Regions from separate parts of the Mesorhizobium sp. C120A genome, predicted to be linked through region 1. Evidence: predicted binding sites of a transcription regulator. Region 1 holds the regulator's gene; the other holds the start of a gene.
What was found. Region 1 encodes HrcA, which represses chaperone genes, less so after heat shock. Its sites were predicted from a motif close to GTTAGCACTCNCNNNNNGNGAGTGCTAAC; they were not measured.
Positions count from the first base shown of each region.

Region 2: the regulator HrcA is predicted to act here: its motif matches at 6,095-6,123, upstream of groES (co-chaperone GroES).

Region 1 is NZ_CP100476.1:695,421-703,365, reverse strand. It holds gene hemW (radical SAM family heme chaperone HemW) at 1-843, opposite strand, end outside; gene rdgB (RdgB/HAM1 family non-canonical purine NTP pyrophosphatase) at 843-1,490, opposite strand; gene NL532_RS03455 (VOC family protein) at 1,490-1,900, opposite strand; gene rph (ribonuclease PH) at 2,091-2,807, opposite strand; gene hrcA (heat-inducible transcriptional repressor HrcA) at 2,963-4,048, shown strand; gene NL532_RS03440 (hypothetical protein) at 4,085-4,285, shown strand; gene NL532_RS03435 (PQQ-dependent sugar dehydrogenase) at 4,395-5,744, shown strand; gene NL532_RS03430 (hypothetical protein) at 5,768-6,673, opposite strand; gene NL532_RS03425 (LysE family translocator) at 6,852-7,469, shown strand; gene cysK (cysteine synthase A) at 7,649-7,945, shown strand, end outside.
Region 2 is NZ_CP100476.1:6,074,115-6,082,059, forward strand. It holds gene nadC (carboxylating nicotinate-nucleotide diphosphorylase) at 1-612, shown strand, start outside; gene bioB (biotin synthase BioB) at 705-1,718, shown strand; gene NL532_RS29555 (8-amino-7-oxononanoate synthase) at 1,715-2,866, shown strand; gene bioD (dethiobiotin synthase) at 2,863-3,498, shown strand; gene NL532_RS29565 (adenosylmethionine--8-amino-7-oxononanoate transaminase) at 3,498-4,763, shown strand; gene bioZ (3-oxopimeloyl-[acyl-carrier-protein] synthase BioZ) at 4,760-5,743, shown strand; gene groES (co-chaperone GroES) at 6,176-6,472, shown strand; gene groL (chaperonin GroEL) at 6,536-7,945, shown strand, end outside.

The sequences.
Region 1 (7,945 bases):
GTGGCCGTTCTCGATAAAGCGGCCATGCGCGCCCGGTCCGACGCCGACATATTCGCCATAGCGCCAATAGGTCAGATTGTGCCGGCTCTCGGCGCCCGGCCTGGCGTGGTTGGAAATCTCATAGGCCGGCAGGCCATGCGCCGCGGTGACCTCCTGAGTCAGCGCATAGAGATCGGCGGCCCGGTCATTATCGGGGATGATGAATTTCTTCGCCGCATGAAGGGCATGGAACGGCGTGCCTTCCTCGATGGTCAGCTGGTAGAGCGACAGATGGTCGGCGGCATGGCCGATCGCCTGTTCGAGCTCCGCCTGCCAGTCGTCCAGCGTCTGGCCGGGGCGGGCGTAGATCAGGTCGAAGGAGAGTCTTGGGAATATGTCCCGTGCCAGGCCAATTGCATGCAGCGCCTCGTCGACATTGTGCAGCCGGCCGAGGAAGCGCAGATCCTTGTCGTTCAGCGCCTGCACGCCGAGCGACACACGGTTGACGCCGGCGGCGCGGTAGCCGCGAAATCGCTCGGCCTCGACCGAGGACGGATTGGCTTCCAGCGTCACCTCGATGCCGTCGGGCACCGTCCAGTTCTTCGCCACGGCGTCCAGCACCGCCGCCACCGTCTGCGGCTGCATCAGCGACGGTGTGCCGCCGCCGAGAAAGATACTGGTCACTTCGCGCGGCCCGGTCCGCTCGCTCATGGTCTTCAGCTCGTTCTCGAAGGCGCGGGCAAAGCGCTCCTGGTCGACCGGCTGGTGACGGACATGGCTGTTGAAGTCGCAATACGGGCATTTGGCCGCGCAGAACGGCCAATGGATGTAGACCCCGAAGCCCGGGCTGCGGTCCAGCGACATTAAGCTGAGCCTAACCTGGCGCGGGCGAATTTCTGGAAGGCGCGGGCGCGGTGCGACAGCGCCGTCGGCTGACCGGGCTTCCAGCCGTGTTTTTCCTCAGCGCTCATCTCGCCGAACGTCTTGTCGAAACCGTCGGGCAAAAACACCGGGTCGTAGCCGAAGCCCAGTTCGCCGCGCGGCGGCCACACCAGCGTTCCCTCAGCTTCGCCGCGATAATATTCAGCCTCGCCATTGGGGAAGGCCAGGCAGATGACGGCGACGAACCGCCCCTTGCGCTGCGCTGGCTTGGCGGCGCCGACCTCCTGCAAGGCCACTTCGGTGCGCTGCATGGCCATCCCGAAGTCGCGGCTGCCATCGGGAGCTTCGGCCCAATTGGCGGTGTAGACGCCGGGGGCGCCGTCGAGCGCGTCGACGCACAGGCCCGAATCGTCCGACAGCGCCGGCAGGCCGGTCGCCTTAGCCGCGGCGAAGGCCTTGATGTAGGCGTTTTCCTCGAAGGTGGTGCCGGTCTCCTCCGGTTCCGGCAGGCCGTAGTCCTTGGCCGACTTCGCCTCGAAGCCGAACGGACCCATCAAATCGGCGAATTCGCGCAGCTTGCCTTCATTGTGGCTGGCAACGACGATCTTCTTTCCATCGAGAGAATGCATCAAAGGCCCCAGATCCTTGGCTCGGCGAATTCGATCGAATTGCCCGAGGGGTCGCGTATGTAGATCGAGCGCCCGCCCTGCGGCCATTCGAATTCGCTTTCGATGGCGATGTTTTTCGCCTCAAGTTGCGCCTTCCACTGTGCGAGTTCATCCTCACTTGCGGCAAAGCAGAGATGGCCCTCGCCGACCGTGCCATGCGGCGGCACTTTCAGCCGCGCATCGGGCGCCGGCGGGATTTTGGTGGCTTCGGCGTTGAAGATGAGCAGCACGCCCGGGCCGCAGCGGAAGAAGAGATGGCGGCCGTCGACCTTGCCGAGGAGAGGGAGGCCGAGGACATCGGAGTAGAATGTCTCGGCAGCGGCGAGATCCGTGACGTAAAGCGCTGACTCAAGAATAGCGGAGGGGTGCATCAGGCACCCCCCTCTGCCCTGCCGGGCATCCCCCCCGCAAGGGGGGAGATTGGCAGTTCCGCTGGCGGCGTCTCAACGTTGATGGTTGGCGAAAACGGTAGCGACCTCTGATCTCCCCCCTTGCGGGGGAGATGGCCGGCAGGCCAGAGGGGGGTGTGAAGGATCGCCGACGTCATCACGTTAAATTCAATCAAGCCACAGCCATCTGCTGCAAGCTCACCAGCCGCTGAATGCCCTTCTTTGCCAGGCCCATCAGCTCCGCGAACTGCCCTTCCGAGAACGGCTCGCCCTCGGCGGTGCCCTGGATCTCGACGATGCCGCCCTTGCCGGTCATGACGAAATTGGCGTCGGTGCCGGCAGATGAATCCTCGATATAGTCGAGGTCGATGACCGGCTGGCCGTCATGGATGCCGCAGGAAATTGCCGCGACATGATCTTTCAGCACCTTGGCAACCCTGGCCATCTGCCGCGCTTCCATCCAGCGCAGGCAATCGTAAAGCGCCACCCAGCCGCCGGTGATCGACGCCGTGCGGGTGCCGCCATCGGCCTGGATGACGTCGCAGTCGACGGTGATCTGCTGTTCGCCCAGCGCCTGCAGGTCGACAACGGCGCGCAAGGAGCGGCCGATCAGCCGCTGGATTTCCAGCGTGCGGCCGCCTTGCTTGCCGGCCGAAGCTTCACGGCGCATGCGCTCGCCGGTCGAACGCGGCAGCATGCCGTATTCCGCCGTCACCCAGCCCTTGCCGGAATTGCGCATCCAGCCCGGCACCTTTTCCTCCAGGCTCGCCGTGCACAACACATGCGTGTCGCCGAATTTCACCAGGCACGAGCCTTCGGCGTGTTTGGAGACGCCGCGCTCGAAGGAGATGGCGCGCATTTCGTCGGCTTGGCGTTTAGAAGGGCGCATCGAGGCCTCTTTCTGTTCTTTTACGGTTGCGTCGGCGGCTTGTAGACGCATGCAGCCCATGGCGCAAAGGAAAAGGCCGGGCGATCTGGCACAGACGCCGGGTTGCGCGGGGGCGATGGAAGTCTATATCCTTGAGCCGGAGGTTTTTGGCTCGAATGACCAAGGCAGTCACCGAACCCAGTCTGCTGGCGCCCGCGCTGCAATCGCTCGACATGCGTTCGCGCGACATTTTCCGGCGCATCGTCGAATCCTATCTGAAGGACGGTGAGCCTGTGGGATCGCGCAGCCTGTCGCGCATCCTGCCGTCGTCGCTGTCGCCGGCGACCATCCGCAACGTGATGAGCGACCTCGAGCATCTCGGCCTGATCTATGCCCCGCACATCTCGGCCGGGCGCCTGCCGACCCAGACCGGCCTGCGCTTCTTCGTCGATGCCTTCATGGAGCTTGGCGATCTCTCCGACGAGGAACGCCGGGTCATCGAGGCGCAGGTGCGCGCCTCCGGCTCGGGCGCGACGCTGGAACACATGCTGACCGAGGCCAGCCAGATGCTGTCGGGCATGTCGCGCGGCGCCGGCCTGGTGCTCGCCACCAAGAACGAGGTGGCGCTGAAGCACATCGAGTTCATCCAGCTCGAGCCGACCAAGGCGCTGGCGGTGATGGTGTCGCAGAATGGCGATGTCGAGAACCGCGTCGTCGACCTGCCGGCCGGCATCACCGTCTCGCAGCTGCACGAGGCCTCCAACTTCCTCAACGCCCATATCAGGGGCCGCACGCTCGCCGAGGCGCGCATCGAGATCGCCCGCATCAAGGACGAGACCAGGGCAGCGCTGGACACGCTGTCGCAGGATCTGGTCGAGAAAGGCCTGGCGGTGTGGGCCGGCGCCGATAGCGGCCTGCCGGCGCGCCTTATCGTGCGAGGCCGCGCCAATTTGCTCGAAAACGTCACCGCCCAGGCCGATATCGAATTGCTGCGCCACCTGTTCGAGGATCTGGAGACGCAGGACGGGCTGATCCAGCTGCTCGACCTCGCCGAGGACGGCCCCGGCGTGCGGATCTTCATCGGCTCGGAAAACAAGCTGTTCTCGCTCTCCGGCTCGTCGCTGGTCGTAGCGCCTTACCGCGACAAGGACGCCCGCGTCGTCGGCGCGCTCGGCGTCATCGGCCCGACCAGGCTGAATTATGCCCGCATCGTGCCTATGGTCGACTACACTGCGCAATTGATTACCCGGATGTTAAGATAATTCGAAAGCCGGGATCACCGTAAAGGAGGCCGCAGAATGGCGCTTGAATCGTTCAAGGCCCAGATCAGCATGCTGCTCGAAGAAATGGTCAACCAGCCGGAGGACGAGCACGAAATCCAGGAGCAGCTGCGCGAAAAACTGCGCGAAATGCGCGCCATGGGCTTGCCGCTGCCGGAAGATCTCGTCGCATTGGAAAAGCGTCTCGACGACGATCTCGACGTCGAAGAGGAAAGTTGAGCGGTTCTCTCGTCGAATCTGCGCGCGCGCACGCTTCTCTTTTGCGGCGGCCGCACAATATCTCCCTTGTGCATGACGCGCCGACCGGCGCGAGTTCGAGGAGAACAGCATGATCCGGATTGCCGGCTTGGCAGGCCTTGCCCTGCTTCTGGCCACCAGCGCCTTCGCCCAGGAGGCCGATCAACCGCTGCTGACCGGCAAAGACGCTTTCGGCGACTGGACGGCCGACGAGCCAGGTGTGCGCCGGCTGATTAGGCCGGATGATCTGAAAAGACCCAACATCACCGAATCCGCCTCCAACAGCGCCGGCCTTGGCGATCGGCCCGAGGGCGCGAAGCCCGTCCTGCTGCCTGGGTTTTCGGCCGAACTGGTTGCTTCCGGCATTTCCAATCCGCGGGTCGTGCGCGTGGCGCCGAACGGCGACCTGTTCGTCGCCGACAGTGACGCCAACCAGATCCGCGTCTATCGGCTGGCCAAGGGTAGCGCGAAGCCGGCCGAAGAGGGCATTTTTGCCGACGATCTCAACGAGCCCTATGGCATCGCCTTCTACCCGCCTGGCGACAAGCCGCAATGGGTCTACGTCGCCAACAACGACAGCGTGGTCCGCTACGCCTATCGCGACGGCGACCTTAAAGCCTCCGGCGAACCGGAGACGATTGTCTCCGACATCCCTACCGGCGGCCACTGGACCCGCGATATCGCCTTCTCGCCGGACGGGAAGACGCTGTATCTCTCGGTCGGCTCCGGATCTAACGTCGCGGAGGGCATGGGGAAGGCACCGAATAGCGGCGTTGACGCCTGGGCAAAATCACAGCCACTCGGCGCCACCTGGGGTTCCGAGGATGGCCGTGCCGACGTGCTGGCCTTCGGCCCCGACGGCAAGAATGGCCGCATCCTCGCTACCGGCCTGCGCAATTGTTCGGGCATGACCGTGCAGCCGGCGACCGGCGCGCTGTGGTGTGTCGTCAACGAGCGCGACGGTCTCGGCGACGATGTGCCGTTCGAATATGCCACCTCCGTCAAGGACGGCGCCTTCTATGGCTGGCCCTGGTATTATATCGGCGCCAACGAGGACCCGCGTCACGAGGGCGCGCGCCCAGACCTCGCCGGCTCGGTCACCGTGCCCGACGTGCTGATGCAGGCGCATTCGGCGCCGCTCAACATCGCGTTCTATGACGGCGGCAATTTCCCGGCAGAGTACAAGGGTGACGCCTTCGTCGCCCTGCACGGCTCCTGGAACCGTGGTATGAGGACCGGCTACAAGGTGGTGCGGCTCAGATTTAGCGACGGCAAGCCGACCGGCGAGTACCAGGATTTCATCACCGGCTTCGTCCTCTCCGACGACGCCGTCTGGGGCCGGCCGGTCGGCGTCGCGGTGGCCAGGGACGGTGCGCTTATCGTCACCGAGGATGGCAACGGCACCATCTGGCGCATCACCCATGTCGACGGCCCGTCCTGAGCCGGCGAACTGCGCAACCGGCCCTAATGTACGTCCCGATGGATCACCTTGGGATAGGTATGGATCACCTCGGCCGATGAGACACGGTCATCGAAACCGGTATCCCTGAGATTGAAGAGGCCGACCGAGCCGAAGGACTTCTTCGCCCCTTGCGCGAAGCGGCCGTCGCTGAAATCGTGTTCGTAAAGCGTCACCGTGACGTGGCCGGCATTGAGCTTCGGCACGTAAACACTGCTGATGGTGTCGTTGGCGACGCCAAGCTGGTTGACGTTGAAGCGATAGAGGTCCTGCACCATGCGCCGGGCCGCATTGCCATTGATCATCCAGTATTCGCGGCGCGAAGCGCGGTTCGGGTCGATGAGTTTGAGCGGCGCCTTGCGGCCAAGCCCGAGCCAGTGCTCGAACACCATCACATTGGCGCCCCAGGGATAGGGATAGTTGGACTTGTCGATGATGCGTGGCGGGCCATCCTCGGCAATCTCGGCGGTATCGACATAGTCCAGCCATTGCAGCTGGAACGACGCTTCCACGTTGAGGTCGGTATTGCGCGGATCGGCAGCGATGATGCGCCAGTCGGAGACCGGTGGATATTTGGTGTCGAGGTCGATGTAGAATTCGCCTTTGGCGGTGTCGTCGGGGTCTATCTTTTGCGGTCCGTCACGCTCGATCGCCACCAGTCGCACCTTGAACCGGTTGTTGACGACCAGCGGATAGATCATCGGACGAATGGCGTGAGCGCCAGGGTCCCGGCTGTCGGTAAAATATCCAGTCTGCGGAACGACATCGCTATCGCCCTTGTCGAACAGGCTGAAAGCCTGACGCCCCTCGAACCACAGATACCATTCCAGCTCGTGGACGTGACCGCGTGCTTCGGAATAGTTGTTGGGCATCCACTTCATGAGCTGGATGTGAAGTCTTTTGGCTAACATGGGTGCTCCTGCCGTTCGGAGCCATGCGAGATAGCCGACCGCCTTCGGGGCGTAAGTGAACCATCTCTCGCTTTCAGGCGAGGATGACCGGCTTTCATGCCCTGCTTGGCGCAATCGAATCCGTTTTGCCGTTGCAGGCTTTCATGGCATCAGAGTCGTTTCACGAGGTGCGACCGTCATGACCCTCGCCGGCTTCCTTGCCTATAGTGCTGCGCTGGGCATCGCCGCCGCCATTCCCGGGCCCGGCGTCACCGCGCTTGTGGCGCGGGCGCTCGGATCCGGCTTCCGCTCATCGCTGGCGATGTCGTTCGGCCTGATGCTCGGCGACCTCATTTATCTCACCGCGGTGGTGCTCGGCCTTGCCTTTGTCGCGCAAAGCTTCGGCATGGTGTTTCTCGCCATCAAATGGCTGGGCGTCTCCTATCTCGCCTTCCTCGGCTGGCGTTTCTGGACGGCCGGGATCACGCCCGAGACTGTCGAGGCCAGGAAAGGCAAGGGCGGCCTGGTATCGAGCTTCCTTGCCGGCCTCGCCGTCACGCTGGGCAACCCGAAAACGATGATCTTCTACCTCGCCATCACGCCGACCATCGTCGACCTGAAGACCATCACGCTCGCCGACTACGGCATCCTGGTCGCGCTCACCGTCATTGTGCTCTTAGTGGTGCTGGTGCCATATCTTGCGCTGGCCGCCAAGGCGCGCTGGTTCCTGAAATCGCCACGCGCGCTGAAGGCGCTGAACCGCACCGCCGCCGGCTTCATGGTGGGCGCGGCCGCTGCCATTGCCGCACGTCAGTAGATCGGTTCAGGCCCATCCATTCCGCCGATCGGTCCATCCGGAAAATGCGGCTTGAGGGGACAAGCGTTTTCAGCAAGCGGCCCACTCGATATTTTCGGCCGGCAGCCTATCTTGCGCGGGCGAAAGCCCTATTCTGTCCGCCGACGCCAATTGCCTGATCTGATTTGGGAGCGAAACCAATGAACAAGCCTTCCGCGCGCGTGCCCGGCCGCGGCCGTGTCTACAACTCGATCACCGAGACGATCGGCGACACGCCGCTGGTGCGGCTCGACAAGTTCGCCAAGGAGAAGGGCGTCGTTGCCAACCTTCTTGCCAAGCTCGAATTCTTCAATCCGATCGCCTCGGTCAAGGACCGCATCGGCGTTTCCATGATCGAGGCGCTGGAAGCGTCGGGCCGGATCAAACCCGGCAAGACGACGCTGATCGAGCCGACCTCGGGGAATACCGGCATCGCGCTCGCCTTCGCCGCCGCCGCC
Region 2 (7,945 bases), 1.3 Mb from region 1:
GTCGTGGATGGAGAGGTCATTGCATCAGTGGTTGGCCCGGCCCGGGCCATTCTCACAGCCGAAAGGACGGCACTCAATTTTTTGTGCCATCTGAGCGGCATCGCCACAGCAACGGCATCGATGGTCGCTGCGGTTCGTGGATATGGCGCGAAGATCGTCTGCACCCGCAAGACGACGCCCGGATTGCGGGCAGTCGAAAAGTATGCCGTGCGCGCAGGTGGCGGGTCCAATCACCGCTTCGGCCTGGACGATGCAATTTTGATCAAGGACAACCACATCGCCATCGCAGGCGGCGTCCGGCCAGCGCTCGAGCGAGCACGAAGAGCGGCCGGTCATCTCGTCAAGATCGAAGTCGAGGTCGATACTCTGGCCCAGTTGGAGGAGGTACTTGGCTTCGCTCCCGATGCGGTTCTGCTCGACAACATGTCCCTCCCCGATCTTCGCCGCGCCGTCGCAATGGTCGGTGGCCGCGCTATCACCGAGGCTTCTGGCGGGATCACGTCGCATACAGCGCGAGCGGTTGCCGCGACCGGCGTTGATCTGATTTCGGTCGGCCGACTCATCCACAGCGCGCCGATCCTGGATATCGGCCTCGACCATCGGGGCTCATGATTGTCTGAGTAACGAACAGGATTGGGTCAACTGTCCTTTCCGATCATCATAGTCAGATAGCAAAGACCCGCAAGACAGACCGGAGGAACAGCATGGAGATGCAAACGGCAAGTTCAACGCAGACACCGCCACAGGCCAAATCTCTTGACCCCCCTGACCCTGGAGCGTGGACCTTGGAGAAGGCTCAGGCACTTTACCATGCCCCCTTCAACAATCTCCTCTTCCTGGCGCAAACGGTGCACCGCCAGAATTTCGATCCAAACAAGGTCCAGCTCAGCCGGCTGCTCAGCATCAAGACCGGAGGATGCCCGGAGGATTGTGGCTATTGCAGCCAGTCGGCGCGTCACGAAACCGGGTTGGAGGCGTCCAAGCTGATGGATGTCAGGCGCGTCATCGCCGAAGCGACCAAGGCGCGTGATGCCGGCGCCACGCGTTATTGCATGGGCGCGGCCTGGCGAAACCCCAAGGCGCGCGACATGGATGCGGTGGTGGCGATGGTCGAAGGCGTCAAGGCGCTGGGCCTGGAGACCTGCATGACACTCGGCATGCTCGATCTTGAGCAAGCCGCTCGACTGAAGCAGGCGGGCCTCGACTACTACAACCACAACATCGATACGTCAGAACGCTACTATAGCGAGATCATCGGTACGCGGAGCTTTGCCGAGCGGCTCGAGACGCTTGACCACGTTCGCAAATCCGGCATCAAGGTCTGCTGTGGAGGCATTGTCGGCATGGGCGAGGAGCCGGTGGACCGGATCGACATGCTGGTGACGCTGGCCAATCTGCCGGAACATCCGCAAAGCGTTCCGATCAACATGCTGATCCCGATCGCCGGTACGCCGCTTGCAGACGCCAAGCCCATTGAGCCGATCGAATTCGTGCGCGTGATCGCGCTGGCGCGCATCATGATGCCGAAATCGCATGTCCGTCTGTCCGCCGGCCGCACCGCGATGACTGACGAGATGCAGGCGCTGTGCTTTTTTGCCGGCGCCAACTCGATCTTCTTCGGCGACACGCTGCTGACGGCGGACAATCCCGGTGAGGACAAGGATACCCTGCTGTTCCGGCGCCTTGGCATCGATCCGATGGAACTCGAGGCGCAATGAACGGGGCGCCGCTTGCCCGTTATGATGCGACCTTGCAGGGGCTAGCGCGCAAGGACCGGCTGCGGACGCTTTCGCCCCGCGCCGGGCTGGACTTCTCGTCGAACGACTATCTCGGGCTGGCCGCGTCCAGAAGACTTGGCGATGCGGTTGTGGCGGCGATTGCGCGGGGCACGCCGGTTGGCGCCACCGGGTCGCGGCTGTTGCGCGGCAATGCACCGGAACACGAGCAGCTCGAGGCAGACGCGGCGGCATTCTTTGGAGCCGACCGCGCGCTGTTCTTCGGCAGCGGCTACATCGCCAACTTCGCTCTGCTGAGCGCCCTGCCGCAGAAGGGCGATCTTTTGGTTGTCGATCAGCTCGCCCATGCCAGCATGCATGAGGGTGCGCAGGCCGGGCGCGCACAGTTCGTGCTGGCCGCGCACAACGACGCCACCGCTGTCGAGGATGCGATTACACGTTGGCGCGTCGCAGGCGGCATGGGATGCGTCTGGATCGCGGTGGAAAGCCTTTACAGCATGGATGGCGACTGCGCGCCTTTGGAGAGCCTGGTCGCACTTGCCGATCGGCACGGCGCATTCATCGTCATTGATGAGGCGCATGCCACCGGCGTCTGGGGACCGGATGGCCGGGGGCTTGCCGCCGATTTCGAGGGCCGCGACAACATCATAGCGCTCCACACCTGCGGCAAGGCGCTCGGCGCATCTGGTGGGCTCGTCACCGGGCCGAGGGCACTGTGCGAATATCTGATCAACCGTTGCCGGCCATTCATCTACGCAACCGCGCCATCGCCACTGATGGCGGTCGTGGCGCGCGAATCACTCGCAATGCTCGCCGACGAGCCTATGCGGCGTGTTCAGCTGCATGAACGCGTCGCCAGCGCCGGCCGGTTGGTCAATCGCTGGGGTGTGACACCAAGTGGCTCTCAGATCCAGCCCTTAGTAATCGGCGATGTCAGGCGCACCATGGCAGTGGCGGCGCGCCTGCAGGCCCGCGGCTTCGACATACGCGGCGTTCGTCCTCCGACCGTGCCCGAGGGCACGTCGCGGCTGCGCATCTCACTGACGCTCAATATTGGCGAAGCCGACATTTCCGCCATGGTCGAGGCGCTGGTCGAGGTGTTGGCCGAAACATCACCGGAGGCGATATGACCCAACGCATCGTCATCACCGGAACGGATACCGGAGTTGGCAAGACCGTGTTTGCGGCTGGGCTCGCCGGTTTGCTGGACGGCTTTTACTGGAAACCGGTGCAATCGGGCCTCGACGGCGAGACCGACAGCGAGGTTGTCGCGCGGCTTGCCGGCTTGCCCTCAGAGCGCGTGCTGCCGGAAGCCTACCGCTTGCGGAGCCCGCTGTCGCCGCATCGTTCGGCCGAGATCGACGGCGTGGCGATCAAGGCTGCCGATCTTGCTTTTCCCGTCCTACCGACGCCGCTCGTCATCGAAGGCTCCGGCGGCCTAATGGTGCCGCTCAACCGGCGCACAAGGTTAATCGACATCTTCGCTGAATGGCGGCTGCCCGTTATTCTGTGCGCCCGCACCACACTCGGCACCATCAACCACACCTTGCTATCGGTCGAGGCGCTCCGCGCCCGCTCCATCCCGTTGGCGGGCATCGCTTTCATCGGCGATGAGATGGCCGATACGCAACGGACCATCGTGGAATTCAGCGGTGCCCCGCAGCTCGGCAGGCTGCCGCACCTCGATGTGCTGACGGGGAAAACACTGAGGGACGCAATGGTTGCCGGCTTTGCCTTCGCCTCGATTACTGGAGGTGACTGATGTCGCAGTCTCATGTGTGGCATCCCTTCACCCAGCACGCACTCGAGCCTGCGATCCCAGAAATCGTCCTGACTGAGGGCGCCTATCTCCACAGGGCCGACGGCGCCCGCATCCTGGACGCCATCTCCTCCTGGTGGGTCGTCACACATGGCCACCGCCATCCCCGCATCATGAAGGCAATCGAGACAACCGCGTCGAGCCTCGACCAGATTATCTTTGCGGGCTTCACGCACGAGCCGGCAGAGCGCTTGGCCAAGGCGCTTGTCGGCCTCGCTCCCGCTGGACTCGACTGGGTGTTCTATTCCGACAGTGGCTCGACCTCAGTCGAAGTCGCGCTGAAGATGGCGCTCGGTTATTTCCGCAACATCGGCGCGCCGCGCTCTCGCATCGTCGTCATGGAGCATAGCTATCATGGTGACACGATTGGAACGATGAGCGTCGGTGCGCGTGGCGTCTTCAACGCCGCCTATGAACCCTTGCTGTTCGAGGTCGACATCATCCCCTTTCCGGCCGCGGGGCACGAGCAGGAGACTCTGGATCGTTTCGAGGCTGTGACCCGCGATCGACGAGCCGCAGCCTTGATCGTCGAGCCGCTGGTGCTGGGCGCCGGCGGCATGCTGATGTATCCAGCATCGGTTCTGGCCGAATTGAAGAAGATCACTGAGGCCTCCGGCTCGCTGCTGATCGCCGACGAGGTGATGACCGGCTGGGGACGCACCGGAACCATGTTCGCCTGCGAGCAGGCATCGATTTCTCCAGATATCCTGTGCACCTCCAAAGGCTTGACCGGCGGCACCATCCCGCTGGCCGTAACGCTTGTCACCGATGCCATCTTCCGGGCGCACTATTCCGAGGACCGGAAGAAGACGTTTTTCCATTCGAGCTCCTACACCGCCAATCCGATTGCCTGTGCGGCAGCACTCGCCAATGTCGAGATCTGGCGCGACGAGCCAGTGGCCGGGCGGATCACGGCCTTGAGCGTGATGCAGGCCGTCGGGCTGCAACGCTTTCGGGACAATCCATATTTTGCCGACTGTCGAGCCACGGGAACGATCGCGGCGCTCGACCTGCGAACCGGTTCAGCAGGTTATCTCGCCGAGATTGGTCCGAAGCTGCGCGCTTTCTTCCTCGAGCGCGGCCTACTTGTGCGCCCGCTCGGCAATGTCCTCTACCTTCTGCCACCCTATTGCATCGCAGGCGACGAGCTCGAACGACTATATGACGCCATCGAGGAGGCCGGGGAACGCTTCGGGTCAAGGCCATGAGCAAGTCGTCGCGCATTCTCGGACTTGGCCATCACGTGCCTGGGCGCAAGGTGGCCAATGCCGAGATCGAGAGCAATCTCGGCCTCGAGCCGGGCTGGATCGAAAGGCGTACCGGAATCCGTTCGCGCTTCTGGGCAACGGACGAAGACACGCTGTCGGGTCTTGCCACCCGGGCTGGCGACATGGCGCTGGTGAACGCCGGTATTGCGCGCCACGACATCGGTCTGCTGTTGCTTGCCACCTCGACGCCCGACCATCTTCTGCCGCCAAGCGCGCCGCTGGTCGCACACAAGCTTGGCCTTGGCCGCGCAGGCGCGGTCGATCTGACCGGCGCCTGCGCCGGCTTCATCTATGCGCTCATGTTTGCGGACGGGTTCACCCGCCTGCATGGCAAACCAGCGCTGGTCATCGCCGCCAACATCCTCAGCCGCCGCATCAATCCAGCCGAGCGCGCGAGCTCAGTCTTGTTCGCCGATGCCGCCGGCGCCCTGGTGATCGGTCAGTGCGATGATGCTGATCGGGGCATTCTCGGTGCCTCGGTGGCTTCGGACGGCTCGCGCTACGGGCTGATCCAGATTCCCGCAGGAGGAAGCAACACGCCGTTCCATGGCGACCTCGACCTCGGGCAGACCCGGATGACGATGACCGACGGGCCCGAAGTGTTCGCAAAGGCCGTCGAGATGATGACCGATTGCTCGACAGCCGCGCTAGCCACTGCGGGAGTGCGGCCACACAATGTCGGCCGGTTTGTGCCGCATCAGGCCAATACTCGGATTTTCGGCGCGGTCGGAAGAAACCTCGGCATTGCGGACCAAGCAATTGTCAAGACGATTGCCGAATACGGCAACTCTTCGGCCGCGACGGTCCCGCTGTCGCTCTCGCTCGCCAACCAGATGAAGCCATTCCAGCCAGGAGAGAAAATCCTTCTGGCGGCGGCGGGTGCGGGTCTCAGCGGCGGCGCTCTCGTGGTTGGAATCTAGCCGGCCGGCTCACGCGCGCAGGATTGGTCATGAATGGCAATAGGAGCAACAGAACCAATGCCAAAAAATGGCCTTCTGAAGCTCGACATGACCAAGCTGACGCAGCACGACCCGTGCGAGCCTCTGGATGAGTTCAAATGCAACACCCGTTGCACCAATCGTACCATCTGAATAAAGCTCAATTACAAAGGGTGAGCCGCCCCATATATGTCGGATACCCGACATTGCTCACATAAAAGGCTCGATGCTTACACGCTCTTTGCTGGCTGCTCTTTGCTGTCTTCTCTTTTCTCTTTGCTCTTTGCTCTTCCGTCTTGACTAGCAGGAGCCTGCGGCTTATCTCATTGCCGCGTTAGCACTCGCTTCGGCTGAGTGCTAGGCATGCTCCGGCAACGGAGCACCGTTCAACATCCGCACCAAGGAAATCCAAAAATGGCAAAGTCGAATTTCCGGCCGCTGCATGACCGCGTGGTCGTACGCCGGGTCGAATCCGAATCCAAGACCGCCGGCGGGATCATCATCCCGGATACGGCGAAGGAAAAGCCGCAGGAAGGCGAGATCATCGCCGTCGGCTCCGGCGCTCGCGACGAAGCCGGCAAGCTGGTCCCGCTGGACGTCAAGGCCGGCGACCGCATCCTGTTCGGCAAGTGGTCGGGCACCGAAGTCAAGCTCAATGGCGAAGACCTTCTGATCATGAAGGAATCCGACATTATGGGCATCATCGGCTGATTATCGGCCTCACCGTCAACTGAATTTCGGGCTTGATCGCAAGCCCCTGCCAGGAGCTAAAAAATGGCTGCCAAAGACGTAAAATTCTCCCGCGACGCGCGCGAGCGCATGCTTCACGGCATCAACATCCTCGCCGACGCGGTGAAGGTGACCCTCGGCCCCAAGGGCCGCAACGTCGTCATCGACAAGTCGTTCGGCGCACCGCGCATCACCAAGGACGGCGTCACCGTCGCCAAGGAAATCGAACTTTCCGACAAGTTCGAAAACATGGGCGCGCAGATGATCCGCGAAGTTGCTTCGAAGACCAACGACATCGCCGGTGATGGCACCACGACCGCGACCGTCCTGGCGCAGTCGATCGTCCAGGAAGGTAACAAGGCCGTTGCCGCCGGCATGAACCCGATGGACCTGAAGCGCGGCATCGACTTGGCCGTGACCGAAGTGGTCGCGGCTCTCGGCAACGCTGCCAAGAAGATCAAGACCTCCGAGGAAGTTGCCCAGGTCGGCACGATCGCCGGCAATGGCGACGAGTCGGTCGGCAAGATGATCGCCGAAGCGATGCAGAAGGTCGGCAATGAAGGCGTCATCACGGTTGAAGAAGCCAAGACCGCCGAGACCGAGTTGGAAGTCGTCGAAGGCATGCAGTTCGACCGCGGCTATCTCTCGCCCTACTTCGTCACCAACGCCGACAAGATGGTTGCCGAGCTCGAGGACGTCTACATCCTCCTGCACGAGAAGAAGCTGTCCAACCTCCAGGCCATGCTGCCGGTTCTCGAAGCCGTCGTGCAGACCTCCAAGCCGCTGCTCATCATCTCGGAAGACGTCGAAGGCGAGGCTCTGGCCACGCTGGTCGTCAACAAGCTGCGCGGTGGCCTGAAGATCGCCGCCGTCAAGGCGCCGGGCTTCGGTGATCGCCGCAAGGCCATGCTGGAAGACATCGCCATCCTGACCGGTGGCCAGGTCATTTCGGAAGACCTCGGCATCAAGCTCGAGAATGTCGGCCTCAACATGCTCGGCCGCGCCAAGAAGGTGTCGATCTCCAAGGAGAACACCACCATTGTCGACGGCGCCGGCAAGAAGGACGAGATCCAGGGCCGCGTTGCCCAGATCAAGCAGCAGATCGAAGAGACCACGTCGGACTACGACAAGGAGAAGCTGCAGGAACGTCTGGCGAAGCTCGCGGGCGGCGTCGCGGTGATCCGCGTCGGCGGCGCGACGGAAGTCGAAGTCAAGGAAAAGAAGGACCGCGTCGACGACGCCCTCAACGCGACCCGCGCGGCCGTGGAAGAAGGCATCGTTGCAGGCGGCGGCGTCGCACTGCTGCGCGCTTCGGCCAACATCAAGGTGACCGGCGTCAATGCCGACCAGGCTGCCGGCATCAACATCGTTCGTCGTGCACTGCAGGCTCCGGCCCGTCAGATCGCTTCGAACGCAGGTGCGGAAGCTTCGATCGTTGCCGGCAAGATCCTCGAC